DNA from 2 places in the Bacillus sp. LH1 genome. Region 1 is predicted to be linked to the other one. Evidence: riboswitches for the same ligand, from Rfam matches in the RefSeq annotation. Region 1 holds a riboswitch; the other holds the start of a gene.
The links. Region 1 has a riboswitch for thiamine pyrophosphate ahead of tenA (thiaminase II). Riboswitches for the same ligand answer to the same signal wherever they lie in the genome.
Positions count from the first base shown of each region.

Region 1 (16,244 bases):
AATAACATTTTGTTTTTATATAAAATTTATATAAGAGAGAGTGCTTAGAAGTTTACTACTGGGGAAATCTAAAGGACGTATTACAATCAATGTAATTTGTGCTTGTTCAATATGAAGCTAAGAAATGATAAATAAGCCTAAAAGAAAGCGATCTTTTTAACAGCACAAATAATTGCATTTACTCATACAGTACTAGTATGGTACAATATGGTTATTAATGACGGAAAGGAATGATGGGTGGACGATGATTAACTAATCTTATTTTTAAATGTTGAAATTCAATAAATTTCAATTTCTAAAAAATAGGATTAGTCTGCCCAATTCCAAACAACGGTATTGCTATTTATATTGCGCAATAGCTTATTTGGGTATAAATAATGTAATGACTAATCCTGCCAAATTTATTTGGGAGGATTTTTTTATTCTCCCTTAATGAAAGGGATCGATATTTATGAAAGAACTATTAAAATTAAATGATGTTTATGTTGAAATAAAAGAAAATATGTTGTTAGAGAAAATGAATGTGACAGTAAAACAAGGGGATGTTATCGGATTAATCGGTAAAAATGGTGCTGGTAAATCAACGTTACTTCAATTAATAAACGGGAAGATTGAACCTTCAAAAGGTACTGTTGAATGGATGCAAATGAATATGACAACAGCATATGTTGAGCAAGAAATAGAATCTTTTATTAGTAATGATGTAATTGCAAAAGAAGCAGAACTTCTTGCGAAATGGGGCGTGCCAACGAACGATTTTCATACTTTAAGTGGTGGTGAAAAGCTGAAAATTCGATTAGCAAAAGGATTTGCTGAAAATCCTAATGTCTTAATATTAGACGAACCGACAAATCATTTAGATGAGATCAGTACGGGATTTCTCATTAAACAAATAAAAAACATGAAAGGTACAGTTATCGTTGTATCGCATGATCGATATTTTTTAGATGTTGTCGCAACAAAGATATGGTCAATTGAGGACAAAAAATTAATTGAGCATAGTGGTAATTATACGAGCTACATGAAAGCACGTGAGCAAAAAAGAAAGTCGCAGCAGCGTGAATATGAAAAGCAGCAAAAAAAGATAGAACAAGTAGAAACACATATAAAAGAATTGAGTTCATGGTCACAAAAGGCACACGCGCAGTCTACAAAACAAGAAGGTGTGAAAGAATTCTATCGTGTAAAAGCGAAGCGAATGGATGCACAAGTGAAGTCAAAACGAAAACGACTTGAAAAAGAGCTGGAGAAAGCGAAAGTAGAACGTGTGAAAGAAGAGTATTCAGTTGAGTTTTCTATTCAAGCGAACAAAAAAGTAGGAAAACGTTTTTTAGAAGTGAAGCAATTAAAAAAAGACTTTCATGGGAAAGTATTATTTGAAAACGTTAATTTTACAATTCAGCACGGTGAGAAAGTTGCGATTGTTGGACCAAACGGTAGTGGGAAAACAACATTACTGAAGATGATTATGGGAACGGAAACTGCTGAAGGAGAAATATGGATTTCACCATCTGCAAACATCGGCTATTTAACACAAGAAGTTTTTGATTTACCGCTTGATAAAACACCAGAAAATTTATTTTTTAAAGAGACGTTTGAAGAAAGAGGAAAAGTCCAAAATTTAATGAAACATTTAGGGTTCCAAGCTTCTCAATGGAAAGAGCCGATTGAGCATATGAGTATGGGAGAAAGAGTAAAATGTAAGCTAATGGCTTATATTTTAGATGAAAAAGATGTACTCATTTTAGACGAACCGACGAATCACTTGGATCTACCTTCACGTGAACAACTTGAAAATACATTAGCTGAGTATAACGGAACATTAGTAATTGTATCTCACGATCGATATTTTTTGGAGAAAACAACTAACACAAAACTCGTGTTTTCAAACAATACGATACAAAAGCAGCTAGAAGAACCTACGAAAACAAGAGATGATATTGAAGAGCTACGTTTAACGTTAGAAACAGAGAGACAAGAAGTACTAGGGAAATTAAGCTTTTTAACTTCTAACGACAAAGAATATAAAGCACTGGATGAACGGTTTATGGAACTTACGAAGCAGATTAAGGAGCTTTAATGTAAGTAAGGGGGATTAACATGGATGAAGAGAGATTCACTAAGTTATTTAAAATAGATTGTGGAGATATATACCTACAAGAGTTTACGGTCAAAGATGCAGAGAGTATTTATAACATATCCAATCAACCGGAAATAGAAAAATTTTTACCGGACTGGAAATCGATGAAAGAACAAAGGGTTAATTGGGTTGTAAATTATGAAATACCAGAAAATAAAGCGTTTCTTCATGCAGTGAGAACTACGACTAACATAGATGATCACATATTAAGACTAGGAATATTTAAGAAAACCACAAATGAATTTATTGGATGGTGCTGCACAGGTATGAAAGAAGAACTCTCTTCACCAAACAGAGAGATAATGTATGCTATCTCAAATGAACATCAAAATCATGGCTATGCTACAAAAGCGACTAAAGGTTTAATTGACTTTTTGTTTAAAGAAACAAATTTAAATGTCCTTAACGCAATTGCTTTAATTAACAATGTAGCATCAAATAAAGTTATTGAAAAATGCGGGTTTATTTATAAGAGCCAACAGAGGATAGAAAATCAAATATATAATCATTATATATTGAGAAAATCTGAGTGGATAAAAATATAACGTTGGGTAGTAAAAGACCGATAGCAATCGGTCTTTTACTCATTTATATAATAAAGATTTATTATACATTGTATTTCCTACTACTATACAATTATTATAAGATAGTTATGCGCTAATTTTAGTTTGAAAATAGTTTTATTATCAGTTTTTTTAGAAAACTTACAAGCGTGTAAGATAAATGAAAGACGAATCAATATGAGCTGTAAGACAATTCATTTACACTCTGTTATGAGACGTGCAAATGAAGGGAGAATATACATGGAAATTTTACATGCAAAAAGTATTAGTAAAGTATATAAAGGGAAAATACCTTATAAAGCATTAGTTGATATTGATTTATCAATTCAAGAAGGTGAATTTGTAGGGATTATGGGGCCATCTGGTAGTGGAAAAACAACGTTATTAAATATGGTATCTACTATTGATTCTCCATCATCGGGAGAAATTTTAATAAATGGTACAAATCCTTTCCAATTATCATCAGAAGATTTAGCGTTATTCCGCAGAAAACAATTAGGATTTGTTTTTCAATCATTTAATCTTCTTAGCACACTTACTGTAAAAGAAAACATCGTATTGCCGATGACTTTAGATGGTGTTTCCGTCCGAGAAATGAATAAACGAGTGGAAGAGATTGCAGAGAAGTTAAACATTACTGATATATTGAGTAAAAGAACATTTGAAATATCAGGGGGACAAGCTCAAAGAACAGCAATCGCTCGTGCGATCGTTCATAAGCCGCAATTATTACTTGCAGATGAACCAACAGGGAACTTGGACTCTAAATCTTCAAATGATGTAATGGAGATGCTTGATACTCTTAATAAAGAAGAAAAAGCAACGATGATGTTAGTTACACATGATCCGTATGCTGCGAGTTTTTGCAGTAGAGTAGTATTTATTAAAGATGGTCAACTATATAACGAAATTTATTGTGGTGAAAGCAGACAAGCCTTTTATCAAAAGATTATGGATGTTCTTTCTTTGTTAGGAGGGAAAAGGCATGACTTTTCGTCAGTTCGCATTTAATAATATTTTTCGTAATAAGCGTACATATGCTGCCCATTTTTTAAGTAGTGCATTTTCTATTATGATTTTCTTTACGTATGCTCTTTTATTATTTCATCCTGATTTACAAGGTGAGTTGAAATCGACAAGTGCAACAATAAGTGCATTTGGTACATTGGGATTTTCAGTTTCGCAAGGATTGATTTTTGTATTTTCATTTTTCTTCATTTTATATTCAGTTAGTTCGTTTTTAAAGACGCGTAAGAAAGAATTTGGCGTTTTAATGATGCAAGGTATGTCAATGAGACAGCTTAAGAAATTATTATTAATTGAAAATATGTTGATTGGACTTGGTTCAATTTGTATAGGGATTTTCATTGGACTCATATTTTCTAAACTAGTCTTATTGATAAGTGCAAGTGTATTAATGATTAATAATGGTTTACCTTTTTATATACCAGTGCGGGCTGTATTATTAACAGTTATCACATTTCTTTTCTTGTTTTTAATTGTTTCATTATTTACATTTAAAATGATAAAAGTAACGGAACTTGTGGAACTTATTCGAGCAGAGGAAAAGCCAAAACCTGAACCGAAATCTTCAGTTTTATTATCGCTACTTTCTTTAATTAGTATAGGATATGGATATTTTTCAGTATTTCGCTTCATACCAAGTACTAATTTTATTACGCTTGGAATAGGTGTGCTCCTAGTAATTATAGGAACGTATTTTTTATATACACAGTGTAGTGTTTATATATTGCACCTTGCTAAAAGGAGAGAAACTTTCTTTTTAAAGAGAACAAATATACTAACATTTTCAGAATTAATTTATCGTATGAAAGATAATGCAACAATGTTTTTTATAGTATCTATTATATCAGCAGTTGCTTTTACAGCAATTGGCACGACAGCTGCTCTTGGAAATAAAGATTTAGTAAGGATGACGAATCCGTATACATTACTATACATGGCTCCTGAAAACAACAAAATAGCGGATAAACATCTCTCTATTATAAAAAACCATCTGGCTGATGCTAATATTCCGTATCGAATGGCTTCATCTTCATATATATATACAGAAAGTAATGTATATGTAATGAAATTAAGTGAATATAACGAACTTGCGAGAGCACTAGGGTATCAACAAGAAACGATTGAAAAAGAAGATGAAATGTTATTAATTCCTGGAATGGTATCACAAAAACAAGAATTTAAAAATGGTGATTATAAGAAGAATATTGAAGTCATTCAAGGCGATTGGACAAAGACATTTCATGTGAAAAAAACTGTCGATAATTTAGTTTTGCCACATGATACGAAAGGGATATATATTGCTATTCAAGATCATGTATATGATGGAATTCCACTGAATAGTGGTCCAGATAATGAAGATATTATTCAATATCGTACTTACGGATTTGTTGTAGATGATTGGATAAAAACGAAAGAGGTTTCAAACCAATTAAATAATATATTTGATCAAGAACCTAGAGATATACATTTTGAATTTAGAGCACTAACAATAGAGTTGTTAAGTGCAAAACAAACGAATGGGTTATTACTTATGGCTAGTGTTTTAGTCGGAATCGTTTTCTTCACATTTGCTGCTAGTTTTATTTATTTCCGATTATATACTGATTTGAATCGTGATCAACAGCAGTATAAAATGATTTCGAAAATGGGGTTAAGTAAACGGGAGCTAAAGAAAGTTGTAACGAGACAGTTATTATTAATGTTTTTCTTACCAATTGTCGTTGCAGTAATACATACTGTAGTCGCTTATATGGCATTACAACAATTAGTCGATTTTTCTATTCTAAATAGCTCTATCGTCATTTTAATTTCATTTATATGTATACAAGTTTTATATTTCTTTATAACTCGTTGGCGTTATTTACAAAAGCTTCATAAGACAATGGAACAATAGAGAAAATCAGCAAGTAAGATTGCAGAAAAGCATGTAAAAAAACAATTTGAAGTTATGGAAGGAACTGTGATGAAAAAACAATTATCTATTTTCATATTAAGTATATTATTGTTATTAAGTGTAAGTGCATGCTCTAAAAACGAAAACAGATTTCCAGCTAACGGTGTGTTAATCATTGGAGATGAGAATCATACTGGAGCAATTATGAATCGTTATAAGGAAAACACGAAAGAACAGGAAGCTTTTGCAGTGAAAACAGGTAGATTTGACCAAAAAAGGGTTCTGATAATAAATGAATCTACTGCACAAGCGATGATGAATGCAAAGCTTTTTCGTAAACGTGATCAAGCATCCCTTTCTAAAACGTTAGATACGTTGCCGAATTTTCCAAAAGAAAGTTCCCTATTATTTATAAATGAAGAAGAAAAGAATATAAAAAGTATTGAAATAGAAGGAAACAAGATACCTGTTACATATGGTAGTGATGCTTGGCTTGGCAATAAACGTGACTATGGAGCACTATGGTATATCGTTGTGGCGAAAAATAGTGTGTATAAAGAAATAAAAGCAAATGAAACGAATATGCAACTTCTACACTTTAAAAAGTCATTAGGTGATGAAAACCCTAAAATATCGACAGATAATACGTTGATTAATGAAAAAGTAAAAGTAAGAAAGTTAATTGAAGGTTATAGAGATGAGGTATCAATTCAGTTTGTAACGATTGGAGAAAAATCTTAAAAAAGAGCTCGAGGTTGATGGATACTTTATCAACCTCGAGCTCTTTTTAATACCGTTTAAATAACTTACATTACTTCATTTAATCGAGTCTCACTCGTTTCCTCAATCCCATTTGAATTTTGAACTGAATTATTTTGGGCTTCTTTTTCTTTACGAGCCTTTTGTAGCATTTCAAGTATAATCCATAAAGGAACACCTTTATCTTTTAGCATCTTCCATAAATCTAATTCATTAAATTTATGCTCAGGCTGTTTCATTTCTTTTTCAGATAAACGAATATCAAACTTGATAGGATCATTTATTTTCTTACTTTCAAGTTTAGTAGAAGAGATAGTATTATGCTCAAGATGAGATGGAGTTATTTTAGTAGGTTGAGACAATGTATGAATATTTGATCCGATTTGCATGATTTTTCCTCCTTTTCAAGCAATGAGATTAGTTTTCTTATGGTTTTTAAATCTTTTTAACATGAGGAAACTATATCTAATTATAAATCTAAATAAATAGATTTACAAGTTATATTGTAAAAAGTAAATATTTACTTGAATTAATATTTATCAACATTTGTATATGTTTTCTATATATACAAAGTATATAAAATACTTTACATTATGTTTAAGTTGTTAAATTATTCTGTTAATTAGTTAAAAAGAAAAATGTAAACGTTTTATTAGGGGGGAGAAAGTATGGGGAAGTTATTTTTAAAAATATGTTTTTTTGCATTAGTGACCGTATGTTCATTCGCAGCGAAAATATCATACGCTGAAGAGAGGCAACAAAATAATTATCCTATCATATTGGTGAATGGATTTGCTGGATGGGGTAGAGAAGAAATGCTTGGCGTAAAATATTGGGGTGGTGTTCATGATATACAGGAAGATTTGAAACGAAATGGTTATACGGTACATACCGCAGCTGTTGGACCTGTTTCTAGTAACTGGGATCGTGCATGTGAATTGTATGCACAAATTAGCGGTGGGACAGTAGACTATGGTGCAGTCCATGCTGAGAAACATGGACATAATCGTTTTGGCAGAACTTATAGTGGTTTTGCGCCGAATTGGAGTGAAACAAATAAAGTTCATTTAGTTGGACATAGCATGGGTGGACAAACGATTAGAACATTAGTACAGCTATTAAAAGAAGGTAGTTTTGAAGAAAAGAATTATGTGAAAAATCACCCAGACACCAAAATATCACCACTATTTGAAGGCGGAAAATCATATGTTCATAGTGTTACAACATTAGCAACCCCTCACAACGGTACAACACTTGCGGATGGTAGTCTTCTACTGCCGTTCGTTAAAGATTTACTCATTACAACTGCAAGCTTTGGGGGAAACAATAATTTATCATTATATGATTTTAAATTGGATCAATGGGGTATAAAGAAGAATGCTGGAGAGTCCTTTTTCCAATATAGTAATCGTATTCTAAATAGTTCACTTTGGAAAAATACAAAAGATATAAGTCAATGGGATTTAAGTACAGATGGTGCAAAGGAGTTAAATAATTGGGTAAAGACGCAACCAGATGTGTATTATTTATCATATAGTGGACATGCATCACAAGCAGCACCTATAACAGGTTTACATTTGCCTCATATAACGATGAATAAAGTGTTAATGGGAAATGCATTTTTCTTAGGTTCTTATGCGAGATATGAAGAAAACCGTCCGCTAGTTGATACTTCTTGGTGGCAAAATGATGGTGTAGTAAATACAAATTCTATGATTGCACCATCTTCTAATGTTACTGTAAATAATAATGAGTCATTACAGATTGGAAAATGGAATCATATCGAAACGAAAGCGAATTGGGACCATCTCGACATGGTAGGGTTAAGTGTTTCAGACTCGTTAGGTTTTTCTAGCATTCAAGAGTTTTATAGAACAATTGCTGAAAAGCTATCACGTTTACCGAAATAGGTAATAATAAAGCGCTCTCGATGGAATTCGAGAGCGCTTTATATTATATTGAAAGAGGGATTTGGTAGAAAAATATGGGGGGATATTATGAAAATTCAAGTTGTATTATCGGGATACGGAACAGTAGGTAGAGAGTTTATAAAATTATTAAATGAAAAATATTCATATATATATGAAACATATGGGATTCAATTAGTTGTAAGCGGCGTATTAGGGAGAAATATCGCAATACATAATGAAGAAGGCTTATCTCTTCATCATTTATTGATGTATGGTGGCGGTACCGCTGCAATTGAAAAATATTTAGAGTATCATCCGAAGGAACGTGCAACAACTAGCATAAGTGGTACTGTATTGGTAGAATCAACAGTTACAAATCTTAAAGATGGAAATCCAGGGAAACAATATATGAAACAAGCGATTGAAAAACAGATGGATATAGTAGCAATTTCTAAAGGTGCGCTCGTTACAAATTGGAGAGAAATAAATGAAGCAGCAAAAGGCGCAAATATACGAATTCGATATAGCGGTGCAACAGCCGCTGCACTACCGACACTAGATATCGGACAATTTAGTTTAGCCGGTTGCAGTATTGAAAAAATAGAAGGAATATTAAATGGAACAACTAATTATATTCTTACGAAAATGTATGAGGAAGATATGACGTTTGAAGAAGCATTGAAAGAAGCACAAAATAAAGGAATTGCTGAGACAAACCCTATATTAGATATAAGTGGTTCAGATAGTGCGTGTAAATTGTTACTTTTGACAAACAGCTTAATGGAAACAGAGAAAACACTTACTGATATACATATAAAAGGAATCGAGCACGTTACAAAACAGCAAATTCGAAATGCTAAGGAACAACATAAAATTATTAAATTAATAGCATCAATATATAAGGATGAGGGAGGCAATGTGAATTTAAATGTTGAACCGTGCCAAATAGAAAAAGATCATCCATTAGCAAAAGTAAATGGAACCGAAAAAGGAATTACGTTCTTTACAGATACGATGGGACAAGTTACTACAATTGGTGGGGCTTCTAATCCAAGAGGCGCTGCAGCTGCAGCTTTAAAAGATGTAATAAACTTATATCGAAAAGATTTGTAAGACCGTACCGCCCTTTATAAAAAATACATATGCCGTGGACCTTTTGAGAATGAAATAAATATGCAAAAATGATTGCAGGGGGTAAGAAATTGTTTAAGGATTTTAAAGTTGTTAAAGAACGTCCCGTTTATATTCAATTGAAAGATTATTTGAAGAAAATGATTATGAAAGGGCATTTGCTCGGGGATCAAAAAATCCCATCAACAAGGGAACTAAGTGAATTACTAAGTGTGAGTAGAAACACTGTACTCGCTGCTTATGCAGATTTAGAGCAAGAAGGACTCATTTATGCAGTTAAAGGAAAAGGGAACTTTGTTGCCAAGGTGGATATATCTAACACTTCGTCTGTTAAAATAGATTGGAAAAATAAACTTAATACAGTGACCGCATTAGCGGACGAATTAGATTTAATGAAACATGGTGTTCGTTGGGAAAAGGGAATGATTGTTTTTAATAGTATAGCCCCGGATGAGAAGCTATTTGATGTTGAAAATTTCAAAAGAGCTTTTCTTACTCGTATGTCCATTGAAGGGGACATCGTATTGAACTACGGATATGCAAAGGGATATAGACCGTTAATGAATTATTTACTTCATTACATGGAAATGAAAGGTGTAGACATTTCGAATAAAGATATTCTAATTACAAATGGATTTACAGAAGGATTGGATATTGTACTCTCTTCTTTATCAAAAAAATCCGGTCGTGTCATTTGTGAGAATCCAACTCACCATGCTGCACTTAAGCTTTTCCGTTTACATGGACTTGAAGTTCATGGGATTGATATGCATGAGGATGGTATTGATACGAATGCAGTTGAAAAAAGTTTGCGTGAAAAAGATTTTGAGTTTGCTTATTTAATTCCTTCTTATCATAATCCAACCGGTATTGTTACGAGTTCAGAGAAAAGAACGGAATTGATGAGGTTATTCTCAAAATACAACGTTCCTATTATAGAGGACGGATTTAATGAAGAATTACGTTATTCAGGTTCACATTTAGCTCCATTATTAACTTTTGCGGGAGCTGGCAATAATGTGATTTATATTAGTAGCTTTTCAAAGGTACTTTTCCCTGGTTTACGTGTAGGCTGGATTATTGCAGATAAAGAGCTGATTCATTATTTAGAAAGCGTAAAAAGAGCAAGAACGATTCACACATCTACGCTAGATCAAGCTGTTCTGTTTCAATATTTACATGAGGGATATTTTGAAAAATATTTAAAAAAGGCAAGATCTGTTTATAAGAAAAAATATGAGTTAGCTGTCGGGGCATGTAACCAGTACATTCCTTTTAAAAGAATGACTGGAGATGGTGGGCTGCATTTATTTATAGAGCTAGAAGAGCATATGAATGCCCGCACACTTTTACAAAAGTGTTATGAGAAAGGCGTTACGTTTTCACCTGGAGATGTTTTTTACTCTGATGGAGAAGGAGCAAACACTTTCCGATTAGGGTTTTCGCGCTTGAAAGAAGAAGAAATAGTTCGTGGAATTAAAATAATTGGTGATACATTAAAAAATGAAATTTGGAGTTGAGAAAATGAAAATCGGTGTTATTATGGGCGGGGTATCGTCTGAAAAACAAGTTTCAATTATGACGGGGAATGAAATGATTGCTCATTTAGATAAAAATAAGTATGAAATAGTTCCAATTACATTAAACGAAAAAATGGATTTAATTGAAAAAGCGAAAGACATTGACTTTGCATTGCTCGCATTACACGGAAAATACGGAGAAGATGGGACAGTTCAAGGAACACTGGAGAGTTTAGGGATTCCTTATAGCGGAAGTAATATGTTATCTAGCAGTATATGTATGGATAAAAATATTTCGAAAAAGATTTTACGTTATGAAGGTGTAGAAACACCAGATTGGATTGAACTTACAAAAATGGAGGATCTAAATCTTGATGAGTTAGATAAGTTAGGATTTCCATTAGTGGTAAAACCAAACTCTGGCGGATCGAGTGTCGGGGTGAAAATCGTTTACAATAAAAATGAACTGATCTCAATGCTAGAAACTGTATTCGAATGGGATTCTGAAGTAGTAATTGAGAAGTATATAAAAGGTGATGAAATTACATGTTCTATTCTGGATGGAAAACAGTTACCTATAGTTTCAATTCGACATGCAGCCGAGTTCTTTGATTACAATGCAAAATATGATGATACTAGTACGGTTGAGGAAGTTATCGAACTTCCAGCAGAAATTAAGGAACGTGTAAATAAAGCTTCACTGACTTGTTATAAAGCATTAAAATGTAGTGTTTATGCAAGAGTTGATATGATGGTGAAGGACGGAATTCCATATGTAATGGAAATTAATACATTACCAGGGATGACACAATCAAGTTTATTGCCAAAAAGTGCAGAAGCAGCGGGGATTAGTTATAGCAAACTATTAGATATGATTATTGAAACATCATTAAAAGTTAGAAATGAAGAAGGGTTTTAAGGAGATTATATAACGAATTCTTTTGACAGTTTCACGAAGTATGCTATGATGAATACATTATAAAAACAAAATATTCATCCACTAGGGGGGCCTTTTATAGGCTGAGATCAAATGTGATTTTGAGACTCTTAGTACCTGATCTGGTTAATGCCAGCGTAGGGAAGTGGGAAAGACGTTGCTATTTAATGAGTAAATAAATACTGTCAATTTCACTTTCTTTACGCCTGTAAAGAAAGTTTTTTTATTTTACAGCTTTAATAATTGTGGATAAATACTTATATTTTATACATTATTGGAGGGATTTAAATGACTTTTTCACAATCATTACGTAAAGAAGTAGATTCAATTTGGGAAGCGAGTTTTAACCATCCTTTTGTAAAAAAACTTGGTGAAGGAACGTTAGATTTAGCTAGTTTTCGTTATTATGTGCTTCAAGATTCGTATTATTTGAGTCATTTTGCTAGAGTACAAACTTTAGGAGCTGCAAAAGCTCTTGAATTAGAGACGACAGCTCGTATGGCACATCATGCTCAAAATACATATGAAGCAGAGTTATCTTTACATGAGAATTTTGCTAAAAAACTAGGGATAACGAAAGAAGAAAAAGATAATTTTATTCCTGCGCCAACTGCATATGCGTATACTTCACATATGTATCGTGCTGCGTATGAAGGGCATTTAGGAGATATCATTGCAGCAATTTTACCTTGCTATTGGTTGTATTATGAAATTGGCGAACGCTTAAAAGAGTGCCAGCCGGAAGAGCCAATTTATAACGAATGGATTTCTGCTTATGGATCTGATTGGTTCCGTACGCTAGTTGAAGAACAAATTACACGTTTAGATACTATCGCTGAAAAAGTAACAGAGGCAGACCGCAAACGTATGAAACAGCATTTTATTATTAGCAGTCAATATGAATATTCATTTTGGGAAATGGCTTATACATTAGAAAAGTGGCCAGTGGATACAGACGTAAAAGACGTAATTGGATAAAGAATAGAAGTAATGTTATAGATAGGTCTGGATCATACCTATCTATATATTTTTTCTTGTCAAATTTGCGTAAAGTTATTAGTGCTACGGATATGGCGAAATAGAATATCGATAATTTAGCTCATTTACTTGTCTACGCATTAACTGGATAAACTTCTGTCACATTTATTTTACAATTAAAGAACGTAAATGTTGGTGGTATGAAGTTAAATAAGAAAAGAAACCCGAGCTATTAGCTGTAACGGAGTTGTTTTTTCTTCGCAGGAATTCCTAAATTATCATGGAGTGTTGTTAATACGATATGCAAATATGCATATCGTATTTTTTTGAGTTCTTTATGTGTTAAAATTAGATATAAAGATATAAAAATATAAAGAAGCAAAAGCAGGAATATCCAATGAATTTTGAGAGGTGTTATATGTTTACAAATAAGAAATTAATTCGATTTGGTTTATCGTTGTTTGTATTTTTAGGGATAATTAATTTTACAATCAGCTATTTCCAAACATATCTTGAAACAGCAGCAGATATTAAATGGGTAATTCCAGAAATTTGGAAAACTATTTTGCTAGATGTTCCTCAAGGTATACTTGTTCTTTTAGGCGCAATTGCTTTATATGATTTCACAAAAGAGGCATCACAAAAAGACGCATCAATCTAAGTGTGTCTTTTTTCTATTAGGAATTTCATAGAGAGTTTTGCTGGAGAAATAGAATTCATATTTTTTAATTTTTATTTATCCCGCTATTTGCCAGGCAGTAAGCCCCCCACCTCAAAATTCAGCGGAAGCAAAGAAGTTAGGTAGGGGATGAACAAAACCCCACTGATTAAAGTTTCACTTTATAAAAATGAGCCCATAGCAAAAATAGGTATATGAACAAGGTGCATCATTTAGTGATAAGTCATACTTTGTTGGTGTACGTATTGAACTTAGTTTGTAGCGCTATTCCTACTTAGATGTAACGAACAGAAACATAGGGAAGCATCGATGAGGTTGTATTTTATAAACGGAGGTTATGAAAATGAATCAGTTTCAACAAGAACTACAAGCGCTAAGTCTTAATGATTACCGATCTGGAAATATTGTCTATTGGGACCAGCAAAACCAATATCCATATTACTATATTGAAGATGCTGCTCGTCGCTGTGGCGGTTGTGGTCGTTGTGGCGGTTGTGGTGGAGGTCGTTGTGGCGGATTTCGTTGTGGTGGATTCCGTTGTATTGGTTGCTTCGGTTGTTTTGGTTGCGGAAGTTGCGGAGGTTGTGGCGGCTGTGGTGGTTGCTCTAACTGTTTTGATGGTTTTACTGATACTACCGGTACTATTGTAACGTATGAATATTAATTACATTTATCCCATTATTTGCGGGCAATAAAATCTTCCTTAAAATTCAGAGAGAGCAAAGAGAAGTTAGGTGGCGGACTGTCCATAAAAGCCCGATTGGTGAGAGCTGATTAAAGCTTCACTTTATCAATTAAAAAACATTAGTTTTATATATGTACTTGCCGACAAAGAATATAGCCATTATTAATGGATATATTCAGTCATTCAAGTGAAAGAGTAACAATAAGATATATAGATGTAATTAACAGGTGATGGATAAAGCAATGACTAGATTTAAAATCTAATCATTGCTTTTTTCTTATGGTTTTATCATCAAATATCTGTCTGGTTTAGGGATTGATTTCTTCTAGCTAATGAATTTATTACAACTTTGTAAGGTTAATGTAATGTTAATCGATAGTAAATGAAGATGCTTGAGTGTAATTTAAATAAGATTAAAAAGTACTGTTTATCTATACAATAATCGGGTAAATAATATGTAATTAGGAAGTGTATGAATATGATTGAACTAAAATCTATTATCCATTCGTATAAACTAAAGAGAAAAATAGCTAAAGATTTATACGGAAAAAGAGATGAATTGACACTGTTATTAAATGAATTTAATAAAATGAAATGTACAGTAACATCTGAAAAGAAGAAAAACAATATATTATCTCGTTTGCAACTAATTTATCAAAATATGAAATTAGATAAGCAGTATCCTCTATCAGTTGCTTTTGATAGTAAATTATTGGAGCGATTAGAAAAAGAACCTCTACATACTATTGAGGATGGTGTAACATGTTTACATCTAATGTTAGATGTGAATTATGAGAAAATAAAACAATATGGTTCGAGTACAAGTAGGTCATTTGTTCCATTATCGCAGTCTTCTATTTGTCTTGCTGATTGTATTTGTTTAACAGGAGTTGTAGTAGGTTTACTAGGAGCAATTTCATTTGGGGGATTACTGTTATCTATATGTTCAATTACATAAAGGTTGATATTTGTAAAAAGGGCACCGAATTAAGGTGTTCTTTTTTGGTTTTTTTGTAAAGATATTGTAAATGATAAGTACAATGCATTAAGTATAATGTATAATTCGAATGTATTGAAATTCAAATATAATAGAGGTGTTATACATGATAATTACTTTGAATTTTTAAAAGAGTCGGTTTGATAATAATTTATGTAGATAAACAGTTTTTACGTTTTTTTTAAATACTTGGTTTAAATGGATTAGATTAAGTAACTATTGTTCTAGCTTTTTGATAATCAAGACAACTGAAGAAAGGAAGCAATCATTTTATGAAAAAATTAAGGCTGCTAACATTTGAAAATATAGTAGAACCCCTTTTAAATGAAAAGGTATCATTTATATACTTTCCTATTGAATGGCTGGACATCGTAGAGATACATTATAAGACATTTTTATTAACGAGTAAGTTGAAACGTTTGAATGAAAGATTGTATGATATGTTTTCGGATATATTGTTTATTCAGCATAACCCGTACGTATTAAATGAAAATACACCATGGATTGTATCGAAAGAACCTATTAGACCAGAGCAGCTCGATTATATTTTTCAAAGTTGGTATGAGATTATTCATGATTGGAAACCAAATAGATTAGTAGAACCACCAAAATATGAATGGCAATCCGATTTGATTTCTCATTTGCCAGTACTACATGATAATGAAACGTATTCTAAGTGGGTGCCCGCTTTAATCTCACATATTTTTTGTGAGCGTCCTATATATTTAGAAAATACAAATGCAGAAGAAATCTATTTTTCCCCTCTTAGATCACAAAATATTTGTGAGGCGATGTCAGGGCCGATAAAAGATGAAAAAACACAAGATTTTTTCTCCTATGTATATCGATTCGAATGCATAACCCGCGGTGGTGAGAACGCTCCATTATTAAATATTTCAATAGGGATTCGGAGATTTTATCAAGAATATAATCATCCAGATATTCCTTTACTTTTAAGACGAAAACGAGGCATGATATTGATTTCTACCTCAGAGTTTGCGTCAAATAATAAAAAAATACGGTTT
Region 1 covers NZ_CM175007.1:2,530,528-2,546,771, forward strand. Annotated here, with positions in the region: gene abc-f (ribosomal protection-like ABC-F family protein) at 452-2,080, shown strand; gene ACX9TM_RS13100 (GNAT family N-acetyltransferase) at 2,101-2,685, shown strand; gene ACX9TM_RS13105 (ABC transporter ATP-binding protein) at 2,944-3,714, shown strand; gene ACX9TM_RS13110 (ABC transporter permease) at 3,689-5,623, shown strand; gene ACX9TM_RS13115 (lipoprotein BA_5634 family protein) at 5,693-6,364, shown strand; gene ACX9TM_RS13120 (DUF3914 domain-containing protein) at 6,430-6,771, opposite strand; gene ACX9TM_RS13125 (esterase/lipase family protein) at 7,051-8,292, shown strand; gene ACX9TM_RS13130 (homoserine dehydrogenase) at 8,380-9,405, shown strand; gene pdxR (MocR-like pyridoxine biosynthesis transcription factor PdxR) at 9,495-10,943, shown strand; gene ACX9TM_RS13140 (D-alanine--D-alanine ligase) at 10,948-11,862, shown strand; TPP riboswitch at 11,936-12,041, shown strand; gene tenA (thiaminase II) at 12,169-12,858, shown strand; gene ACX9TM_RS13150 (DUF3937 domain-containing protein) at 13,256-13,519, shown strand; gene ACX9TM_RS13155 (heterocycloanthracin/sonorensin family bacteriocin) at 13,881-14,201, shown strand; gene ACX9TM_RS13160 (hypothetical protein) at 14,695-15,180, shown strand; gene ACX9TM_RS13165 (RNaseH domain-containing protein) at 15,492-16,244, shown strand, end outside.

Region 2 (15,914 bases), 2.1 Mb from region 1:
ACGATAAAGTGATTGATACGAAAAAGGCTCAAATGACAGAAGTATATGAAGATGAAATAGGTTCGTGGGTGACAATATTAGAACCAATTACAGATGGAGAAAACAATATTATTGCAATTGTTGCCGCTGACTTAGATGCTTCCATTGTTCCTATTACAAAAGAGAAGTTTATGATACAGGGTTTACTCTTTATCATTATTTCATTAGCAATTGCGACTATTACTCAATTCTTTATCGTGCGTCACTCGCTAGCTCCATTAAAAGATTTACGAGAAGGGTTACGTAAAATTGGTGAAGGTGACTTGAGTATTAAATTAAAAGAAAGACCAGATGATATTGGAATTATTAATGTTTATTTCAATAACACGATTGAAAAGTTTAAAGGGATTATAGATAAAGTAAGGCAAACAGCTGAGCAAGTTTCTTCTTCTTCACAAGAATTGTCGGCGAGTACAGAGGAAAACAGCATGGCAGTTCAAGAGATTGCAAGTTCTATTGAAGGTTTAAGAGTAGGGGCACAGTCTCAAAAAACTTCAGTACAACAATGTTTAGGGATTGTACATGGAATGGAAGATAAGGTAGAAGAGATAACTGGGGCTGCGAAACAAGTTGCGGTTGCTTCTGAAGGTATGGAGCAACATTCAATTGAAGGTAATGAAGTGATTGGACAAATTATTAATCAAATGAGTTTAATTCAAAATGCAGTACAAGATTTATCTTCCATCATTTATTCGTTAGAAACAAGGTCAAAAGAAATTAGTGATATCGTAACTGTAATTACAGGTATTTCAAATCAAACAAATTTATTAGCTTTAAATGCTTCTATTGAGGCTTCACGTGCTGGAGCAGCTGGAAGAGGGTTTGCAGTTGTTGCTGATGAAGTACGAAAATTAGCAGAACAAACTGAAGCGTCTGCAAAAGATATAGCGAAATTAATTGGTGAAACACAAGCTGAGACAGAAGATGCTGTAGTTTCCATGCAAAAAGGTTCAAAAGAAGTAGAAACTGGAATTTCACTTGTTCAAAGTAGTGGAGATTTCTTCGAAAAAATCTCCAAATCAGCGCAATCTGTTACAGATCAAGTAAAAGCTGTTTCGGGTAATTCGAGTGATATTTTACAAAATAGCCAGAATATCGTTCAAGTCGTAAATGAATTATCACATATTGCAAATACTTATGCCAACAGCAGTAGTAATGTTGAAGAAAGCATGAAAGAGCAAGAAATATCAGTACAAGATATTGCAGAATTAGCGACTTCTTTAAGTTGGCTCTCTCAGGAATTACAAGAGCTTATTGGTGAGTTTAAAAGCGAATAAGGAGAAAGTTCAATTCTAATCAAGGGGGTATCTCCGCTACTGATTATGAATTGAACGAATCTGCCCTTTAATAAGGGATAAAAAAGGTGTGAATTTTCACACCTTTATTATATTTAAGAGAGGAATTTACATAAATATGAAATTAGCAATTTCTTATAGTGAGATGGTAAAAGAATTTTTAGGAAAAGTAGAAGGAAGTATTAAAATACCTAAAGATGTGCAAGGAACAGAACTTAGGATAAAAAGGAAAACGGAACTGTTTTCAAATTTGACTCACATTGTAGATTTAATAGGAGCGACTGCAACGTGGTTATATCATATTTCTAAAGAAAAACATATTGTCGTGCTTTATCATGTAAGAGGAAGTTTATTTCCGATTACTATTGAAGTTTCTAATTTTCTCTCCTATGAAAGTTTAAATTTACAAATTGAAGAGCAACTGGAGCAAATTAAAGAAATGAATGAGGAAGAAATAGAAGAGTTTCAAAACGGTAATACGTTATATGAAATGTCACCTATTATTATTGGTGAAACATATTATGAGCTAAAAGACACGAATACATTACAATTTGTATTTAGTAAAAATATGCAAAGTGTAGAAATAATATTTAATAGTGTTAATTGGAAAGAGACAACAATTACTCGTTATGCACAACAAATACAAGGTGTTTTAATTAATAAATCACAAAATAATAATAATCATATAAATAATTTTAATGTTATTACAGAGGCCGAGATGGCACTTTATAGTCAAGTGAATGATACGACAGCAGTATATCCTGAGAAAAGTATCGTCGATATGTTCTATAATACTGTTACTCAATTTCCAAATCGTATAGCTTTATCTTCAAGGGAAGGTACTTTAACTTATGAGGAGCTAAATAAAAAAAGTAATCAAATAGCTCATATGTTAATTAAAAACGGCGTCCAATTAGGAGACTATGTTGGAATATTTATGAAACGTAGCATAGACACAGTAGTAAGTATGGTAGCTATATTAAAAGCTGGTGCAGCGTATGTTCCGATTGATCCAGATTATCCGGAAAGTAGAATACAGTACATTATTCAAGATAGCCAAGCGAAAGTTATATTGATGAAAGAGACGCCTATAACATGTGATGGGGTTCAAACAGTTTCAATGTATGATAGTGAAACTTATGAAGATACAGATGTAAAGTTGTCTATTCATTATGATGATGTAGCTTATATGATTTATACATCTGGTTCAACAGGGAATCCAAAGGGAACGATGTTAGCTCATAGAGGCGTTGTTAATCTGTATACTTGGATGAAAAAGCAATATGAATTGACAGAAGAGGATGTATTTGCCCAATTTCCTTCATTTAGTTTCGATGCTTCTGTATGGGAGTCATTTGCTTCTTTATTCTGTGGAGGAAACTTATATGTACTATTAGAGGAAGAGCGATTGTCTGTAGAAGCATTTGCAAATGCAATCTATAAAGTGAAAGCAACTTCAATCTTGGCATTAGCAACAATTTTTGTTCGACAAGTAGCAACTTATTTAGCAGAAGAAGATATATATAAGCTAGCTTCCCTAAAAAGAATTGCGATTGGCGGTGAAATGTTGCCTGTAGAGGTTATTAAATTGTGGAGAGAAAGAATAGGTACAAATGTTGAAATTCATAATGTATACGGACCGACAGAATGTACTGTAGTGACGACAACCTATAAAATACCTAGTCAGTTAAATGAGGATGTTGCGAGTATTCCCATTGGTAAACCATGTGCTAATTATCAAGTTATGATTTTGGATGAGAATATGAATCTTTGTCCAATTGGTGTACCTGGTGAATTATATATAGATTCAGTGGGATTAGCAAAAGGGTATTTTAATAAGCCTAATAAAACAATTGAAGCTTTTATTCCGAACCCTTTTAATCCTATAGTTAATATATATAAAACAGGTGATATCGTTAAGTTGCTAGAGGATGGAAATATAGAGTTTTTACATCGGAAAGATGATCAAGTAAAAATTAGAGGACATCGTATTGAACTAGGCGAAATCCAAAGTAAAATTTCTCAAAATCATAATATAAAAGAAAATGCTGTTTTTGCTAAGAAGAGTAAGGAAGGTAGCCAATATTTAATCGCGTTCTATACAACTTTAAATAAAAAAGAAATACCAGAATTAGTTTATCAGTTACAAGAGCAATTACCAGATTATATGGTGCCATCTAAACTAATTTATATTAATGAATTACCACTTACACCTAATAAAAAGATTGATGTTAAGAAGTTAGCTCAGTTAGAAGAAAAGTATGAACCGGTTCGGCTACAAGAATATGTTGCACCTTCTAATAAAGCAGAAAAACAAATAGCGAACGCCTGGGCGGAAGTATTAGGAATTTCAAAAGTTGGAGTGCATGATGATTTCTTTACAATTGGTGGACATTCATTAAAAGTATTACGAGTCTTAACATTGTTAAAAGAAGATTTCTCACATTTAACAATTCAAGATTTCTTTAAAGAAAGAACGATATATGGATTAGCTCGAATTGAGCGAGAAGTAAAAGTAGAGAAAGAAGAAGTATTTCGTGAATATAAAGTGATTCACGAACCAGATACTATCACGTATGCAAACGTTTTGGAAGAAAACCAGATTTCAAATGTCTTTTTAACAGGAGCTACTGGTTATTTAGGATCACACATATTATATGAATTGTTGAGAGATACATCTGCTACTATTTATTGTTTAGTAAGACCAACTAAAGATGTGCAGCAAAGAATTATAGATACATTAACAGGCTACTTTAATGATATATGTGAAGAATGGTTACAGCGTATACAGGCCGTAGCTGGTGATCTTGGAGAAGAGTATCTTGGGATGAGCGAAGAAGAATTTATGTTCATCAGTTCTAAGATGGATACGATAATTCATTGCGGTGCAGATGTAAGACATTTTGGAGATGTAAAACAATTTGAAAATATAAATGTCCAAGGAACTAGCCGTATGCTAACATTAGCGGAGAAAGGTGCTACATTCCATTTTATTTCTACAATTGGTATCCCGTTAGAATTAGCGGTAGATCAATGGGATACATACATGAAAACTGGTGATTTTAATTACAGTGTAGACTTAGAGAATGTATATTCAAATAGTAAACTACAAGCGGAAAACATTGTTCGTGAAGCAATGAAAAATGGTTTGCGTGGAAATATTTATCGTGCAGGTAATTTAGCATGTCATTCAGAAACAGGTTCGTTCCAACAAAATATTGAAGGAAACGCATTTTATCGTCTTATTAAAACAATGCTATTAATTGGGAAAGCACCAAATGTGAAGTGGAAAGTTGATTTCACACCAATTGATTTTGCTAGTAAATCAATTGTATCGTATTTGCAAGATGCGCAAATTATAGGAGAGACGTTACATATTTGTCATCCACATCAAATTGAGTTTGAACAATTTATACAGCTAATTGGAGAGTGTGGATACAATCTTGAAATGGTTCCACTTTCAGAATATGTAAATACCGGACTTGCATTAGCGAAGGGAAATGAAGTAATAGCAGAGTTAATTGCTTCTCAAGTTGCAGGAGATGGAGCGCAGCAATCTGAAATTGTAATGGGTACGCGTAGAACGAATAAATGGATTAAGAAAAAAGAATTGATAGTACCAGCAATTAATAAAGAATTTATTCAGCAGTTATTAGCTCATGGTGAAAAAGTTGGTTATTTTCCAAAAATAATGAAATGATTATGCATGCTTTTGTTTGTTCAATAAAATAAATCATGCTACAATGAAAACGAATTAAGGACCGGGGAGCCAATTGGCTGAGAGGATGTAAGTAAACATCGACCCTCAACCTGATCTGGATAATGCCAGCGTAGGGAGTTACTTAAAGTGATGTAGCATATGTTATTCTGTAATAACTTGCATACAAGGCTTTCCTACGCAGTAGGAAAGCCTTTTCTTATTTTTGAAATTTATTTTTATAAGGGGGATTTTATTATGTCACAACAAGTTACAATGTCATTTTCAGTAGTACCACAAGCAAAAACGAAAGATGTATATTCTGTTGTCGATAAAGCAATTGAAGTTGTGCAACAATCGGGAGTTCGTTATGAAGTAGGGGCAATGGAAACAACTTTGGAAGGAGAATTAGATGTACTTCTTGATGTCGTTAAACGTGCGCAACAAGCTTGCGTCGATGCTGGAGCAGAAGAAGTGATTACTTCTATTAAAATCCATTATCGTCCAAGCACTGGTGTAACGATAGATGAAAAGGTTTGGAAGTACCGTGATGAATATGCAAAACCAGAAGCAATCTAAACTTATTACAACTATTTGGCTTATCCTTCTCATTGCGATATGGGAAGGATCTGTTTCATTATTTAAAATCGAACCGTGGATTTTACCAAAGCCTTCTGCCATTGTTCAAGAATTAATTGGGATGAAAGATTTACTATTACCAAATACGATGCAAACACTGCAGGAAGTTATAATTGGACTATTCTTTGCAATTTTATTGGGGACGAGCATCGCAATTATTATGGACGTTATACCGTTATTTCGTATTTTAATAAATCCATTGCTCGTTATTTCGCAAACAATTCCAATTGTTGTACTTGCACCGCTATTTATTATTTGGTTTGGATATGGGATGTTGCCGAAAGTAATGGTCGTAATACTCGTTTGTTTCTTCCCAATTGCGCTTAGTATTTTAGAAGGTTTTCAAACAGTAGATAAAAACATGTTGAAACTGTTACAAACAATGAAGGCGACAAAATGGCAAGTTTACCAGAAAGTAAAATTTCCAGCAGTGCTTCCATACTTTTTCTCAGGTTTAAAAATTGCAGTTACATATAGCGTAATGGGGGCAATTATCGGAGAATGGCTCGGTGCAAGTGAAGGATTAGGCGTTATGCTTACGAGGGCTACAAAATCCTTTTTGACTGCCCGAGTATTTGGTGTTGCAGCAATCATCGTTATGGTGACATTATGCCTGTATTTTATCGTAGAGTTTATGGCAAGAATAACAGCACCATGGATATATAGAAAGGACGGCAGAAAATGAAAAAAGGTTTGAAAGTTATGTTAGCTGCCTTAGTAGCGGTAGGTGTGGCTGGATGTAATCCGGCGAAGAAAGAAGAAAGTGCAAGTAAAGATCAAAAAGTAAAAGTAGTATTAGATTGGTTTCCAAATACGAATCATACTGGCTTGTATGTAGCGCAAACGAAAGATTATTACAAAAAGCAAGGATTAGATGTAGAAATTATTCAACCAGGTGACAATGTAACAGCAGAGCAAATGATAGCATCAGGAAAAGCAGACTTCGCAATAAGCGCACAAGAAAATGTAACGTTAGCTCGTGTGGAAGGAATTCCTGTTGTATCTGTAGGAGCGATTATTCAGCATAACACTTCAGCGTTTGCATCGCTTAAGAAAGATAATATGACGTCACCGAAAGATTTTGAAGGTAAACGTTACGGCGGCTGGGGAGGACCAGCGGAAGAAGCGACATTAAAGACGATTATGGATAAACATCAAGCTGATTTTAATAAAGTTGAAAAAATCATCTTAGGACAAACAGATTTCTTTAAATCAATCGGTCGTGATGCAGATTTCGAATGGATTTATTACGGTTGGGATGGTATTGAAGCGAAGCGCCAAGGAAAAGAGTTAAATACGATTATGGTGAAGGACTTAGATCCAGCGCTTGATTTCTATAGTCCTGTTATTATTACGAGTGAAAAACATACGAAGCAAGATAAAGACTTTGTGAAAAAGTTTATGAGTGCAACGACAGAAGGTTATAATTTTGCAATTAAGGAACCGAAAGAGGCTGCTGATATTTTAATTAAAGCTGTTCCAGATGTAAATAAAGATTTAGTTCAAGAAAGCCAAAAATGGTTAAGTACGAAGTATCAAGATGATGCTAAAGCATGGGGAGTACAGAAGGAAGAAATTTGGACGAATTACATGAATTTCTTATATGACAACAAAGTTATTAAAAAGAAAATCGATGTAAAAGATGCTTTTACAAATGAATTCCTTCCAAGTGAAAAATGAGCGGATTACAAATAAAAAATATAGTGAAATCTTTTGACGGAAAGAATGTATTAGAGAATATTAGTGCCTCTATACAAGAGGGAGAGTTTGTTTCCTTTGTAGGACCAAGTGGTTGCGGGAAAAGCACATTATTAAACATGATTGCAAATGTTGAAAAACCAACAAGCGGGAACGTAACGTATAACGATAAGCAAGTACAAGAGCAAGATGTTGTTAGTTATATGCCACAACAAGATTTATTACTACCGTGGCGATCAGCTTTGCAAAATATCGTTCTTCCGTTAGAAATTGAAGGAAAGCCGAAAAAACAAAGGCTGACAGAAGGAATGGAAGCATTAAAGCAGTTCCAACTAGATGAATATGCAGACCATTATCCAGATGAATTATCTGGTGGTATGCGTCAAAGAATTAGTTTTCTGCGCACATATTTATGTGAAAAGCCAATTATGCTGCTGGATGAGCCTTTTGGTAAATTAGATGCATTTACAAAAATGGAAGTACATAGCTGGCTTTTAAACTCTTGGCATCAAGAAAAGCAAACAATCGTTATGGTGACACATGACTTAGATGAGGCAATCTTGCTTTCAGATCGCGTATTTATTTTATCTCAAAGACCAGCGTCAATAGTTGGCGAGGTACAAGTGAAATTACCTAGGCCGAGAACGATGGATATGTTAACATCACTCGAATTAAAAAAGGATAAAGAAGAGATTTTAAGTGTGTTAGCTCCTTATATGAAAAAATAGAAAAAGCTGATGTTTTAATTTTAGACGAACCGACTAATCATTTGGATGTAGAAACTAAGATGGCTTTACAGGAAGCGTTACAACAATACAAAGGAACGGTTTTAATTGTCTCACATGAACCTTCTTTCTATGAATCGTGGATAACAAAAGTATGGAATATAGAAGATTGGAATACTGAACAATATGAATAAAGAAAAGGCATTAGCTTTTAGGAGCTAATGCCTTTTCTTTGTGATTAACATGATTTTCGAGAACTCTTACATGAGAATTGTATGAAGAAGCACTCTTATGGTGCGCTTATAAGCGTGCTTTTTCTTTTGTTATATTTATAATACGAAAGCCTTTCCCTAACAGGTGACTATCTTTCTTTATATATATAGATAGTTCAAAATGGAATGAAAATAATTCCTTTATGTAAAGGATAATATGGATATTATAGGAAGACAATAGAAATTAAAGGAAATTCATGTAAAATTCAAATGAACTTCATATAAACTTCATATTAGAAATTAAATATAATTATAATAGGTTATTATGATATTTTTGATTTTTCGTAAAATTAAAAGTTTGAATTTAGGAGGTATTGCTCAAACCTAAATTCAAACTTTAGTGAATTAATTAATGGATATTACGTCTAGTTTTCGCTAATGACGGTATTTAAAAGTTCGGCAGGATTACCTGTTCCTGCACCGCCAATTGTAATAGATCCACCAGGAGGAATTTCACCATTCCATCCTGCGTTCGTAATTACATAATGATTATTTGTTTTACTACTAATTTTAGAATCCCAAACTTGTGTTAAATTACCGCTATAATCAAATTCTAATTTCCAATTTTTAATAGGAGTCGTTCCATTATTTTTGATTATAATCGAGAAGTTATAACCGCTGCCCCAATTCGAAGTGACTGAAAATGTAGCAGTACCATTTCCATCAGGAGGTGTCGTATTAGCTTCATCCGTTTTGACAGTAAGAGCGGTAGGTTGTGATTTATTTCCAGCAGCATCTTTGGCAATTATTGAAAATGTGTATTCCGTATTAGGTTTTAAGTTTTTAATTGTAATGCTATTTGTTGTTGTACTCCATTTCTCTTCTCCAGCAGTAATTTCATATTCCATAACTCCTACGTTATCAGTAGATGCAGTCCAGTTTAATTGAACTGAGTTTGAATTTTTATTCGTAACTACAACGTTTTTAACATTCGTTGGTGGCTCAGTATCTTTTTGACTAATAGGTCCACCAAGTAATTCTTTTACTAGCGTATCAAGTAATTTTGGACCACTGCAACTATATTTTGGACTTGTACGGCAATCTCCGCTTAGTTCCCAAAACATTGCTCCACTTAAACCTTTCGTCTTTATATAGTCTGTTTTGTATTTCATAGATTCATTGTCATCGTAGCTAATAAATGTGCCTGTAGTTGCATTATATAAATAAGGTACTTTAGCTGTGTCATTCCAGTAGCGTACAAAACCATTTTTATTAACGTAATTGGCTGCTAAATCACCGTAATCATACACACCTGTGTCACCGGTAGAATAATCATCCCAAGTACCTTTAGAAGCAAGTTTCCCATCACTACCTGGTTTGCAAGGTTGATATTGTCCGTTATTTTCTTTGCCACAACTTTTCCAGCCACGTCCGTAAAAGGGTACGCCTAATACTAGTTTATCGACTGGAACACCTTCATTTGTATAAACATTTATAGCACCATCTACGTAAAAATTCGTATTTGCTGCTGGGTCATTTGGATCCTTATATAGAGCTGCATTATGATTAGAAGTAGCTTCCCATCCGCCGTGGAAATCATATGTCATAATATTAATCCAATCGAGTATTTGAGAAATTTTCTTTAGCTCTGTATGATCAGCGTAGCGTTGGCTTGCGCCTGAAGCGATTGTTAGTAAATATTGTTTGCCATCTTCAGCACCTGCTTTATTCAAAGCATTTCGGACATCTTGAAGAAGGAGAGTGAAATTTTGTTTATCTTCAGGACGATAACTACCACCAGGAATCGTTTCAACGCCCGGATATTCCCAGTCTAAATCTACGCCATCAAACCCATATGCGCGAAGAAAAGCTACTGTAGATTCAGCAAATACTTTTCTTGTTTTTTCATCAGCGGCCATATCAGAAAAGCGGTTAGACCAAGTCCAGCCACCAACGGAAATAATTGTTTTTAAGTGAGGATATTTAGCTTTTAATCGTTTTAGTTCCCCGAAATTTCCGCAACGGGCATATTTATCGCAATCTTCCCAAGTTGTCCCTGAGCCAGGATACGATTTGGTAACATCAGCCCATGGTTCACCGAGTACGAGAGTACCATTAGGAACCTCTTTATTTTGCAATGGTACACCAGATTCTTTACAGTTCCACGTTTGTTTATTTGGATTATCAGGATGAGTAGAAGGGTTTCCATGTTTTCCATTCCAACAAATATCCGCGAAAGCATAGTTAAGGTGAGTAAGCTTTGATGCATCAATGTCAGCAACTTGATAATTACGTCCGTAAACGCCCCACGAAGGAAAGTACCCAACAATTTTTTGACTTTGCTTTGGTGAATCTGCTAATGCGAGATTTGGAGTAATAAAATTTGTGAGAAAAAGAGGTAAGAAAAGTAGTAGAGATAGTAATAGCAGTGTGAATTTTTGAGACCTCATAGCCATTTCTCCTTTCAAAATAAAAGATATATTTAAAGGCATACGCCAATAAACCAAAATGAATCTAGACGTATGAAACATCTAGATAAAATGATCAGACATCACGAAGTCTATACAAGGGAGCTGGGGGTGATTAAATCGTAACAAATGTAAGATTTAGTGTAAACGCTTTATTAAGTTGAAAAAGACTTTCTCAATACAAAAAGGCTTGAATACAAACTATATATGAAAACTAAAGATTGGTATGGGAAGAAAAAGCTCATTATAAATAAATTTGAGAAAAAATTGTATGGAGCCAATTATTAAAGACGTAGAAAGATCAGGAAATATCATGTAAAATAATAGTAAAAATATGTAAAGGAGGGAATAGTGTGGATGTGTTTTTGAACATTGCTGAAGAAAAAATTCGACAAGCAATACGGAATGGTGATCTTGATTATCTTCCGGGAAAAGGAAAACCACTACAATTAGAAGATCTTTCAATGGTACCTCCAGAACTTAGAATGAGTTATAAAATTTAAAAAAATGCGGGAATGATTCCACCAGAAATGGAACTACAAAAAGATATATTAAAAATAGAGGATCTAATTGCTTGCTGTTATGATGAAGAAGAGAGAAAGAAATTACGAGAAGAGTTTACAGCAAAAACTCTTCGTTTTCAGCAGGTAATGGAAAAGAGAAAGATTAAAGATAGTTCAGCTTTTCGTATGTATCAAGGCAAATTATTTCGTAAATTACGCTAAGAGGGATAAGATGACTACATTTAAAACGATAGAAGAATTAGCGACCTATATCGAAGAACAACAATTGGTACTTCTGTTTATTAAAACGGAAAATTGTGGTGTTTGTGATGTTATGCTAAGAAAAGTAAATTGCGTATTAGAGAATTATGATTACGTAGAGAAAATAGAGATATTACTACAAGACATGCAAGAGATTGCGGGGCGATATGGAGTATTTACAGGGCCAACAATTTTATTATTTCATAATGGAAAAGAAATTCTTCGTGAATCACGCTTCATTTCACTTGAAAATCTAGAGAGAATCATTCAATTATTCGAGGAATAGGGGAGGCTTTTATATGGGATTTATTATTGTCATACTATTATTTGTTGTAGTTGGAATAATCGTAACAGCAGTTCGATCGAACAAAAAGAAGGTGAACTTGGCGAAACAAAATAACATACATAATTCATCTAACAGCTCATCACCATTATTTTTCTTTGCTGGATCGGATAATGATAGCTCGCATGATGGCGGTTCACATGATTGTGGAGGCTCTTTTGGGGGAGATAGCGGAGGAAGCTGCGGTGGCGGTGGGGATTGATGAAAATGCGCCTTATATAGGCGTATTTCTTTTTAAACAAACGTTTGATTAGTCGGCTTACATATACATAAACACAGTTAAACAAACGTTTGATTAATATTTTTAACATACTAAGGGGAATGGAAATGAAAAGGGAACCGAAAGTGAAAAATAAGGGGAAAGTAGTGTTATTTTTATTAGCTGCGGGAGGCGTATTTCTTGTTAAATTAGCATTTAAATTTGGAACAATACATATGATTCGAACTTGGTTTGAAAGTACGTTTTCTTAAATAAGGAATATAGCCTCTTGCGATAGAGGTTTTTGATTTGTTATTATTAGACTGAACGGTCGGTTTAAAGAGGTGTGAATATGAGAAGAAGCGCAGAAGAGATAAAGAAAGAAATTGCATACAAAGCAGAAAGTCTATTTTCACAGAAGGGCTACGCAGCTACATCTATGGAAGAGATTTGTGAAATTACAGAGCGAAGTAAAGGAAGTATTTATTATCACTTTAAAAGTAAAGAAGAATTATTTTTATTTGTAGTGAAACAGCATACGTATGATTGGCTTGAAAAATGGAATGAAAAAGAGAAGTTGTATAGCACTAGTACTGAAAAACTATATGGTCTCGCGGAATATCATGTAGAGGACATACAGCAACCAATTTCAAATGCCATAGAGGAATTCTCTATGAGTCAAGTTGTAAGTAAAGAGATTTTGGAGGAACTATTAGCTTTAACTAGAGAATCATATGTTATGTTTGAGAAATTAATTGAAGCAGGTATACAGTCTGGAGAGTTCCGTGAAGATAATACTCGTGATCTTATGTATATTGTGAATGGATTATTATCAGGGCTTGGAGTACTTTACTACGAGCTAGATTATAAAGAGTTGAAGCGTATTTATAAAAAGGCAATAGATGTATTGTTAAAAGGAATGGCAGCTGAATAATAGGTCAGTTGCTTTTCTTACAAAATAAATTAGACTGAACGGTCGGTTTGTGAAAGGGGAATGAAAATGAACGCTTTATTTAAAAACCGAGCATTTATGCTCGTTATGGCGTCTGATATTTTACAACAATTTGCAATTTGGATCAGAAATATGGCTCTTTTGTATTTTATAATGGAGCGAACGAATAATGATCCGGTTTCTGTTTCTTTGTTATCAGTTATGGAATATGCACCTATTTTTATTTTCTCGTTTATCGGTGGTGCGCTAGCTGATCGCTGGAATCCGAAAAGAACAATGGTCACTGGAGATGTGTTGAGTGTACTGTCTATTATAGGAATTGTCCTGTTGTTAAAGCTGGATTATTGGCAGGCTATATTTTTTGCAACACTCATTTCCGCGATTGTAGGTCAGTTTTCTCAGCCCTCATCTTCGCGTATATTTAAGCGCTATGTAAAAGAAGAACAGGTAGCAAATGCGATTGCATTTAACCAAACATTACAGTCATTATTTCTAATTTTTGGACCAGTGGTAGGATCGCTTGTGTATACACAACTTGGTTTATTTACGTCACTATATAGCTTAATCATTTTATTTTTGTTATCTGCTATCGCCCTTTCATTTTTACCAAAATGGGTTGAAAAAGAGCAAGTGGCGAGAGATTCATTAAAAAATGATATAAAAGAAGGTTGGAAGTATGTTCTTCATACGAAAAATTTACGTATGATTACGATCACTTTCACCATTATAGGCTTAGCTGTTGGATTAACAACTCCATTAGAGGTGTTTCTTGTAATAGAACGCCTTGGAATGGAAAAGGAAGCAGTTCAATATTTAGCTGCAGCTGATGGAATAGGTATGTTAATTGGTGGTATTGTTGCTGCAATTTTCGCTTCAAAAGTGAATCCGAAAAAAATGTTTGTATTCGGTATGGGCATATTAGCAATGTCATTTTTAGTAGAAGGGCTATCTACATCATTTTGGATTACTAGTTTCATGAGGTTTGGAACAGGTATTTGTTTAGCTTGTGTTAATATTGTTGTCGGTACGCTTATGATTCAACTTGTACCAGAAAATATGGTTGGAAGAGTAAATGGGACGATTTTACCACTGTTTATGGGGGCAATGCTAATTGGAACTTCACTAGCTGGAGGATTAAAGGAACTAACTTCACTAGTTACTGTGTTTTGTATAGCAATGGCACTTATTTTATTAGCGATAGGGCCAGTTCTACGTATGCAAATAAAAAAAGAAGATGTTGCTAATAAAGAGGCACTAACAAATTCGTTAGCTTCGAAATAACTATTGTAAGGGAGCAATATTGCTCCCTTTTTCTTTGAGGAACTTTTGACAACTATATGAGCCAATTATATACTGATGTTGTAAAAACGATTTTACAGGTTAGGAGCAATGGTGTGAAAAATCAAATCTATGAATTACGCACTGAAAATAATATTTCACAAGGCGCATTAGCTGATAAATGTAAGGTTTCTAGACAAACGATAAATGCAATTGAGAATAATAAATATGATCCAAGTTTAGCGTTAGCATTCCGTTTAGCTGAAGTATTAGGAACAACTGTTGATAAATTATTTTTGTACAAGCAGTAGAGTCGTTCATTATAAGTCGCACCTTTAAAAATAAAAAAGATCCTCTTCTTATGAGAAGAGGATCTTTTCTTATAGCGTTTTAGTCTTTGGACTAGGTGGTGTAACGGATGTATTATTTTCTGGAACTCTAGTTAGTAAGAATCCTCCGATAATAAACAGAACAATAATACTAAGAACACCAGCGTTTGTTTTTCCTGTTAATTGGGTTGTAACACCGACTAATACCGGACCCATAATTGCGGCAAACTTGCCAAATATATTATAAAATCCGAAGAATTCATTAGCAGATTCTTTAGGTACTAGTTTTGCAAAGTATGAACGACTTAGTGCTTGAATACCACCTTGAGATGTAGCAACTAACATTGCTAAAATCCAAAAATCAAGTGTCGTTTTTAAAAAATAAGCATATGTGCAAATAATGATATAAATAATGATACCGACATATAACATTTTTTTACCAGTAAATGTTTCAGATAATTTTCCGTATAGTAAAGCAAATGGACAAGCGACAATTTGTGTTACAAATAATATGATTAATAGATTCGTTGCACTAATACCGAGATCGGTTCCGTAAGCGGTAGACATAGTAATAATTGTGTCGACTCCGTCAATATAGAAAAAGTAAGCGATTAGAAACATAAATACAGTTTTATATTCTTTAATATTTTTAAAAGTATCAGCAAGACGTTTGAAGCTCATTCTAATAGGTCTTGGATGACGCTCAATATAGTGTGTTTGCTCTACGTTTTTTAGCATTGGAATTGTAAATAATCCCCACCAAAGAGCTGTTATTGCAAAGGAAATTTGACTAGCAATGCCGACCGATAAGGGAATAGTTCCTTTTTGGGAAAGAATAATAAGAGCGATACAACCGATAAAAGGAATTGTACTCCCGATATAACCTAATGCAAATCCTCTTGTAGAAATTCGGTCCATTCTATCTTCAGAAGTGACGTCTACTAAAAATGCATCATAGAAAATATTTGCTCCAGCAAAGCCGATTAAGGCGAGCATATAGCACCCTAGCAATAAGTACCACTGAGAGGTTGGAACGACTGCTAACATACTTGTAAATACGATACCGAGTCCAAAGAAGAATGTGAAAAAACGTTTTTTAAATCCTTTATAATCAGCAACTGTGCCAAGAATAGGAGCAAGTATAGAAATTAAAAGTGTTGCGAATGAGTTTGCATATCCCCAATATGCTGTTGAAGTTGCCCCAGATAGTCCAGCTTCTTTTGCAGCTGCTTTAAAGTAAATTGGAAATAATGCAGTTGTAATGACGAGCGAGTAT
Region 2 covers NZ_CM175007.1:434,621-450,534, forward strand. Annotated here, with positions in the region: gene ACX9TM_RS02260 (methyl-accepting chemotaxis protein) at 1-1,316, shown strand, start outside; gene ACX9TM_RS02265 (non-ribosomal peptide synthetase family protein) at 1,453-5,034, shown strand; TPP riboswitch at 5,087-5,188, shown strand; gene ACX9TM_RS02270 (MTH1187 family thiamine-binding protein) at 5,290-5,610, shown strand; gene ACX9TM_RS02275 (ABC transporter permease) at 5,582-6,355, shown strand; gene ACX9TM_RS02280 (ABC transporter substrate-binding protein) at 6,352-7,350, shown strand; gene ACX9TM_RS02285 (ABC transporter ATP-binding protein) at 7,347-8,096, shown strand; partial or broken gene ACX9TM_RS02290 (P-loop NTPase family protein) at 8,093-8,287, shown strand; gene ACX9TM_RS02295 (glycosyl hydrolase family 18 protein) at 8,731-10,755, opposite strand; partial or broken gene ACX9TM_RS02300 (DnaJ family domain-containing protein) at 11,127-11,498, shown strand; gene ACX9TM_RS02305 (thioredoxin family protein) at 11,509-11,823, shown strand; gene ACX9TM_RS02310 (hypothetical protein) at 11,837-12,082, shown strand; gene ACX9TM_RS02315 (hypothetical protein) at 12,208-12,351, shown strand; gene ACX9TM_RS02320 (TetR/AcrR family transcriptional regulator) at 12,432-13,013, shown strand; gene ACX9TM_RS02325 (MFS transporter) at 13,080-14,312, shown strand; gene ACX9TM_RS02330 (helix-turn-helix transcriptional regulator) at 14,369-14,620, shown strand; gene ACX9TM_RS02335 (MFS transporter) at 14,690-15,914, opposite strand, start outside.
Region 2: it holds a riboswitch for thiamine pyrophosphate, as region 1 does, so the genes downstream of both, ACX9TM_RS02270 (MTH1187 family thiamine-binding protein) here and tenA (thiaminase II) in region 1, are expected to answer to the same signal.